Regions from separate parts of the Streptomyces sp. NBC_01498 genome, predicted to be linked through region 2. Evidence: riboswitches for the same ligand, from Rfam matches in the RefSeq annotation. Region 2 holds a riboswitch; the other holds the start of a gene.
The links. A riboswitch is a leader RNA that binds a small molecule or an ion and turns the genes downstream of it on or off. The one in region 2 is predicted to bind glycine.
Positions count from the first base shown of each region.

Region 1 (3,402 bases), 4.5 Mb from region 2:
CGGGGCGAAGGGGTGCAGCGAGGCGAACTCCGGCCAGGTCACCGCCTCCATCTCGGTGGTGGCGTTGAGCTTCATCGTGCAGGAGCCGAGCGGGATCATGCCCCGGTCCAGCGCGTAGTCCCGGTCGGCGAGCCTGCGCAGGTAGCGCAGCATCGCGGTCTCGGAGCGGTACTGGTGGAAGACGGGGTGCGCGAGGTAGTCGTCGGTGCGCAGCAGGGCATCCGGCAGTGCGTCACGTGACGCACTGTCCAGGACCTCGATGTCGCCCTCGACTCCGAAGGCGGCCCACACGGCGGCCAGCTGGGCGCGGCCGGTGGTCTCGTCGCAGGCGACCGAGACGTGGTCGGCGTCGACGAGGCGCAGGTTGACCCCGCCCTCGCGGGCGGCGGCGACCACCTGGGCGGCGCGGCCGGGGACCCGTACGGTCAGCGTGTCGAAGAAGGCGTCGTGGGTGATCCCGACGCCGCCCGCGCGCAGGCCGTCGGCGAGGACGGTCGCGTAGCGGTGGGTGCGCTCGGCGATGGCCCGCAGCCCGTCGGGGCCGTGGTAGACGGCGTACATCCCGGCCATGACGGCGAGCAGGACCTGCGCGGTGCAGATGTTGCTGGTGGCCTTCTCGCGGCGGATGTGCTGCTCGCGGGTCTGGAGGGCCAGCCGGTACGCCTTGGTGCCGTCGGCGTCCACGGAGACCCCGACGAGCCGTCCGGGCAGGCTGCGGGCGAACTTCTCGCGTACGGCCATGTATCCGGCGTGCGGTCCGCCGAAGCCCATGGGGACGCCGAAGCGCTGGCTGGTGCCGACGGCGATGTCGGCGCCCAGTTCACCGGGCGGGGTGAGCAGGGTGAGGGCGAGCAGGTCGGCGGCGACGGTGACGATCGCGCCGAGTTCGTGGGCCTGCTCGACGACGGGCCTGATGTCGCGTACGGCTCCGGAGGCGCCCGGGTACTGGACGAGGACACCGAAGACACCGCGCTCGGCCACCTCGGCGGGGATGCCGTCGGTCAGGTCGGCGACGACGACCTCGACCCCGGTCGGTTCGGCCCGGGTGCGGATCACGGCGACGGTCTGCGGCAGCGCGTCGGCGTCGACCAGGAAGACGCCGTCCTTGACCTTGCCGACGCGGCGGGCGAGGGCCATGGCCTCGGCGGCGGCGGTGCTCTCGTCGAGCAGGGACGCGCCGGAGGTGGGCAGCCCGGTCAGGTCGGCCACCACGGTCTGGAAGTTGAGCAGCGCCTCCAGGCGGCCCTGGGAGATCTCGGGCTGGTACGGCGTGTAGGCCGTGTACCAGGCGGGGTTCTCCATGACGTTGCGCAGGATGACCGGCGGGGTGAACGTGCCGTAGTAGCCGAGCCCGATCATCGGGGCAAGGACCTCGTTGCGGTCGGCGAGGGCCCGCAGCTCGGCCAGTACCTCGGCCTCGGTGCGGGCGGCCGGCAGCGCGAGGGCCTCGGCGCTCCGGATGACGTCGGGTACGGCGGCGGCGGTCAGCTCGTCCAGCGAGCCGTAGCCGACCTGCGCGAGCATCTTGGCCTGCGCGGCGGCGTTGGGGCCGACATGGCGCTGCTCGAAGGGGGTGCCGCGCTCGAGCTGCGAGAGCGGGGTGCGGTGGGCTGTCATACGGGCGGCCTCCTGGTCGGTCGCGACCTGCGAGGGGCACCGTTGTACGGGTGCCCGGACGGCCTCCCCCTCTGTCATTCAACCTGAGAGTTTCACCGGTCCGCCCAGGGAACGGGCCGGCTTTCACCGTCGGTGAGAGCGGGTGCCGTCGGACACTGCTCTGCTTTCCAGAGTGACCTCGTCCATGCGGTACGGGGGCCTGAGAGTTTCCGGGGAGGATTTGCTCCTTCGGCGCCTCCGGCAGTCTCACCGGACGGCTCTCCCGCACGGGGTCGACAGCCACCGGCCAGCCTACCAGCGAGCTTTCCGCGCCGGCTCCGAGTGGCCGATACCCGCGAAGTGCCCTTTCGTAGGGTGCGGGAGCGTGTGCGACCAGTTGGAGGGACCGTGCAGACCGACATCGACCCGCGCAGCCTGATCGGCCGCAAGGCGTACGACCGCGACGGGCACAGGATCGGTACCGTCGACGAGGTGTATCTGGACGACGCGACGGGTGTGCCGGAGTGGGCGGCGGTACGGACCGGGCTGTTCAGCAGGGACGCGTTCGTCCCCCTGGCCCCGAGCACGTTCCGCGACGGGTCTCTGCACGTCCCGTACGAGCGCCGCCTCGTCAAGGGCGCCCCCGACTTCGGTGTCGGCCGGCATCTCTCCCCGGACCAGGAGATCCAGCTCTACCGGCACTACCGGCTGGACCTGCCGGGGCCCCCGGCCCCGGAACGCCCCTCCCGCCCGCCGGACCGCGACTTCGGCCGGATCGCGGGCCGGGACGACCCACGCGACCCGGCCCGCTAGGCCCCCTCCCGGCCCGCCGGATCCCCGGCGCCCCCGCCCGCCCGGGGCGGCTCCGGCGGCACCGCCACCAGCGGCAGCGGCTCGGACAGCGCCAGCTCGGGATCGTCCGTACGGAAGGTCCGCACCCGCCCGGGTACGAGCGACGTGGGCTCCTCGAACCGTACGGTCACCCGCCCCACGCCACTGCCCTGCACCCACCCCGCCCCGTACTCGGCGTGGCGCACGTCGTGCCCCGCCGGCCAGCGCCGCCCGGCCGGCGGCTCCGCCCCGGACTCCGGCGGCGCCGGCTCCCCGTCGGGGGGCGCGGTCCCGGGGCCGGCCTCCCGGGCGAGGGCCACGGCGTCCGCGTCGGCCGCCGCCTGTGCGAACAGGTCCTCCTGCGTGTAGTCGGTCAGCCCCGTCACCCCCACCCCCAGCAGCCGCACCCCGCCCATGGTGTCCAGGGTCTCCAGCAGCCTCCGCGCGGCCTCGCGCACCACGACCGGGTCGTCCGTGGGGCCCCGGAGCGTGTCGGAGCGGGTGAGCGTCGAGAAGTCGTACCGCCGCACCTTCAGGACGATGGTCCGCCCGGAGTGCCCGGACGCGCGGAGCCGCCGTACACACCGCTCGGCCAGCCGGTCCACCTCCGTCCCGATCCGCACCCGGTCGTGCAGATCGACGTCGAAGGTGTCCTCGACGGACACGGACTTGGTCTCGCGCTCGGCGACCACCGGCCGGTCGTCACCCCCGGCCGCCATCCGGTACAGGGACGAGCCGTGCGCCTTCCCGACCAGCCGTACGAGCTCGTCCTCCCCGGCCGCCGTGAGATCCGCGATCGTGGTCAGCCCGGCGCGGCGCAGATGCTCACCGGTGGCGGGCCCCACCCCGGGCAGCGTCCGCACGCCCATCGGCGCCAGCAGCTCCCGCTCGGTGCCCGGTTCCATGAGCACGAGCCCGTCCGGTTTGGCCTGCTCGGAGGCGATCTTCGCCAGCATCTTGGACCCGGCGAGCCCC
Region 1 is NZ_CP109598.1:6,378,768-6,382,169, reverse strand. Features, by position in the region: gene gcvP (aminomethyl-transferring glycine dehydrogenase) at 1-1,617, opposite strand, end outside; glycine riboswitch at 1,795-1,892, opposite strand; gene OG875_RS27265 (PRC-barrel domain-containing protein) at 2,005-2,409, shown strand; gene OG875_RS27260 (DNA polymerase IV) at 2,406-3,402, opposite strand, start outside.
Region 1: another riboswitch for glycine. It lies ahead of gcvP (aminomethyl-transferring glycine dehydrogenase); the one in region 2 lies ahead of gcvT (glycine cleavage system aminomethyltransferase GcvT).

Region 2 (3,402 bases):
GTGGTGAACACATGTCTTGCGGAGTGAGACGCGGGCACGGCGGCCCACGGCTCCCGGGCGGTTACTTCCGGCGCTTGTAGAAGGGCAGGGCGACGACGTCGTACGGCTCGACCGTGCCCCGGATGTCCACCCCGACACCGGCCGTGCCCGCCGCCGCGTACGGGGCCTCCACGTACGCCATGGCGATCGGGAGGCCCAGTGTCGGTGACGGCGTGCCCGAGGTGACATGGCCCACCACCTGACCGCCGGACACGACCGGGTAGCCGGAGCGCGGCACCCGGCGGCCCCGGGCCACCAGGCCGACGAGCGTGCGCGGGGGCGCGGTCGCGGCGCGCTCGGCGGCGGCCTCCAGCGCCGTACGGCCCACGAAGTAGCCCTCCTTCTCGAACTTCACGACCCGGCCCAGACCCGCGTCGAAGGGCGTGAGACCGGTCGTCAGCTCCTGCCCGTACAGCGGCATCCCGGCCTCCGTCCGCAGGGTGTCGCGGCACGACAGCCCGGCCGGCACGAGCCCGACGGGCTCCCCCGCGGTCATCAGGGCCTGCCACAGCCCTTCCGCGTACCGGGGCTCCACGAACAGCTCGAAGCCGTCCTCACCCGTGTAGCCGGTACGGGCGATCAGCGCGGGCACCCCGGCGACGACACCGGGCAGCCCGGCGTAGTACTTGAGCCCGTCCAGATCGGCGTCGGTGAGCGAGGAGAGGACACCGGCCGACTCGGGGCCCTGGATCGCGAGCAGCGCGTACGCGTCACGGTCGTCCCGCACCACCACGTCGAAGTCGGCGGCGCGGCCGGTCAGCTCGTCCAGCACCACCTGCGCGTTGGAGGCGTTCGCGACGACCAGGAACTCGGGGGACTCGCTCGCGTCCAGCCGGTACACGATCAGGTCGTCCAGGATGCCGCCGTCCTCCTGGCAGATCATGGTGTAGCGGGCGCGGCCCACGGCGAGGGTGCCGATGTTGCCGACCAGCGCGTAGTCCAGGGCCTCGGCGGCCTGGGTGCCGGTGACGGTGATCTCGCCCATGTGGGAGAGGTCGAACAGCCCGGCCTTCGTACGGACGGCGAGGTGCTCCTCGCGCTCACTGGCGTACCGCAGCGGCATGTCCCAGCCGGCGAAGTCGGTCATCGTGGCGCCCAGCGAGCGGTGCACGGCGTCGAGCGCGGTGAGGCGCGGGGCGTCGGGACCGGCCGCTTCGGGGGCGGGGGTGTGAGACGAATTGCTCATAGGTGTGGCTCCCAGGGCATGACAGAGAGGACAATCCTCCCCATCTGTCATCGGAACCTGAGAGGTTCATCACGACCGGACGGACACGCACGCACGTACACGCACGGGTACGGAGGTCATGACTTGCACCTTGGGTGGAACCGCCCCGGCGGCGGTTCGCTTTTCAGATCTGCCTCGTCCGCGCGGTACTGGGCCTGAGAGATTCAAGGGAGGAACTTGCTCCTTCGGCGCCCGGCACCCACGGTGACCAGGACTCTCCCGCGCGGATTCGAACGGCCGGTATGGAGTTGGCGCGCACATCATCGCACGCGACGGCGGCCGGGGGGAGGGAGGGCGCCCGGAAAACGCTTGGTACCGCATTACCAGTTCTTTACACTTCAGGGGAAGGGTTCATCGGCCACGGCGATGGACCCGACAGGGGGAGGGGCGATGACGTTGCAGCGGTCCCGTGCAGGCGCGTTCGCGACGACGGCGGGGGTGCCGGCCCAGTCGGCGGTGGTCCCCCGCAGGGCGCCGGCGCTGGTGGTGCCGGTCATCAGGGACCTCCGTGAACGGGGGCGGCGGGGGCCCCGGCGCCTGACGTTCGCCGAGGGCGACCTGGTCGTCGTCTCCGGACTGCCGGGCAGCGGGAAGTCGACGCTGATCGGCCGGACCGCGGCCGGACGGGGCATCGACTCGCAGGACACCCGCGACCGCTGGGCGCGGCGGCTGCCGGCGCGACTGCCGTACGCCGTCTACCGGCCGCTCGTACGCCTCGCGCACTACGCCGGGCTGCGGCGCGCGCTGCGCTCCGGCGCGAGCGTGGTGGTGCACGACTGCGGCACCCAGGCGTGGGTACGGCGCTGGCTGGCGCGCGAGGCACGGCGGCGCGGCAGACGGCTGCACCTGCTGCTGCTGGACGTGCCCCCGACGACGGCCCGCGCGGGCCAGCGCGAACGGGGCCGGGGAGTCTCCGGTTACGCCTTCGCCCGCCACCGCCGCGCGATCTCCCACCTGGTCACCCACGCGGAATCGGACCGCCTCCCACGCGGCTGCACCTCCGCGATCCTCCTGGACCGCACCTCGGCGGGCACCCTGACGGGGATCGACTTCCCGGGGAACTGACGCGCGAGGGGCGGCTTCGTCGTCCACGGCGGCAGCGGCAGCTACGTCCCGCCCGCACGCGTGACGGACGACGGATCCGCCGGTGGCCGGCGCGGTCGGATCTCGGCGGCGCGTCGCCGGCGTCGTGCGCCGGGCGCCCCGGCGGACTGCGCCGCTGCGTCCGGCGGGAGCGATGCGGACGCCGTCCGGACGGCACACCGGCAACTGGTCCCGCCTGTCGGCCGCTGGCGCGTCGCCCCCGTCGCACGCCGGGCGCTCCCGGCGGATCGTGCCCCCGCGTCCGGCGGGTGCGGCGCGGACGCCGCCCGGACGGCTCGTCGTCCGGGCGGCAGCGGCAGCTGGTCCCGCCTGCATGCGGGACGGCGACCTGGTCGGCCGCCGGCGGACGGATCACGGCACCGGCCCGCAGCGGCAGCCCCCGAACCGGCCCCCGCCGGGGGTCCGGACCGGGCCGGCCGGGTCGGCCCCGTACCGGCCGCCCCGCACCCGCACCCCCTCGGCCACTGCGGCAGCGCCCCCGTGGCGCTAGGGTTCTGCGCGAACGTGTGCGCGATACGGGAGAGTCAGTGAACACAGCATGGCCGGGCAACGAGCTGGAGGAGGTGCTCGCCGCCTCGGTCGGGGTCGGCGGGGCCGGCGGGCGGCTGGTCGAGGTGCTCGGGCGCAGCCAGATCTGGGTGCCCCTGCCCAACGGCGGCGGGCCCGACAGCCGGAGCCTCGATCTGCCCACCCTGGAGATCGAGGGCGCCCCCTATGTCCCCGTCTTCAGCTCCGAGCAGCAGTTCCTCCAGTGCGTCGGGGCCCATATGTCCTTCACCGTCGCCCCGGCCCGCGAGTTCGCGCGCGGGCTGCCGCCGCAGCTCGGCATCGCCGTGAACCCCGGCGGTGCCGTCGGCGCCCCGCTGCCGCCGCCCGCCGTCGCCGAGCTGTGCCGGGTGGGCCGTACGCCGCTCGACGGGCCCGCGAACGGCGGCCGGGTACGGCTCTTCGAGCCCGACTGGCAGCAGGACCCCGTGGACTTCCTGACGGCGGCGGCCGAGGAGTTCGAGGCGGCCGGTGTCGTTCTCACCGCC
Region 2 is NZ_CP109598.1:1,901,541-1,904,942, reverse strand. Features, by position in the region: gene gcvT (glycine cleavage system aminomethyltransferase GcvT) at 62-1,225, opposite strand; glycine riboswitch at 1,399-1,496, opposite strand; gene OG875_RS07840 (AAA family ATPase) at 1,655-2,329, shown strand; gene OG875_RS07835 (enhanced serine sensitivity protein SseB) at 2,896-3,402, shown strand, end outside.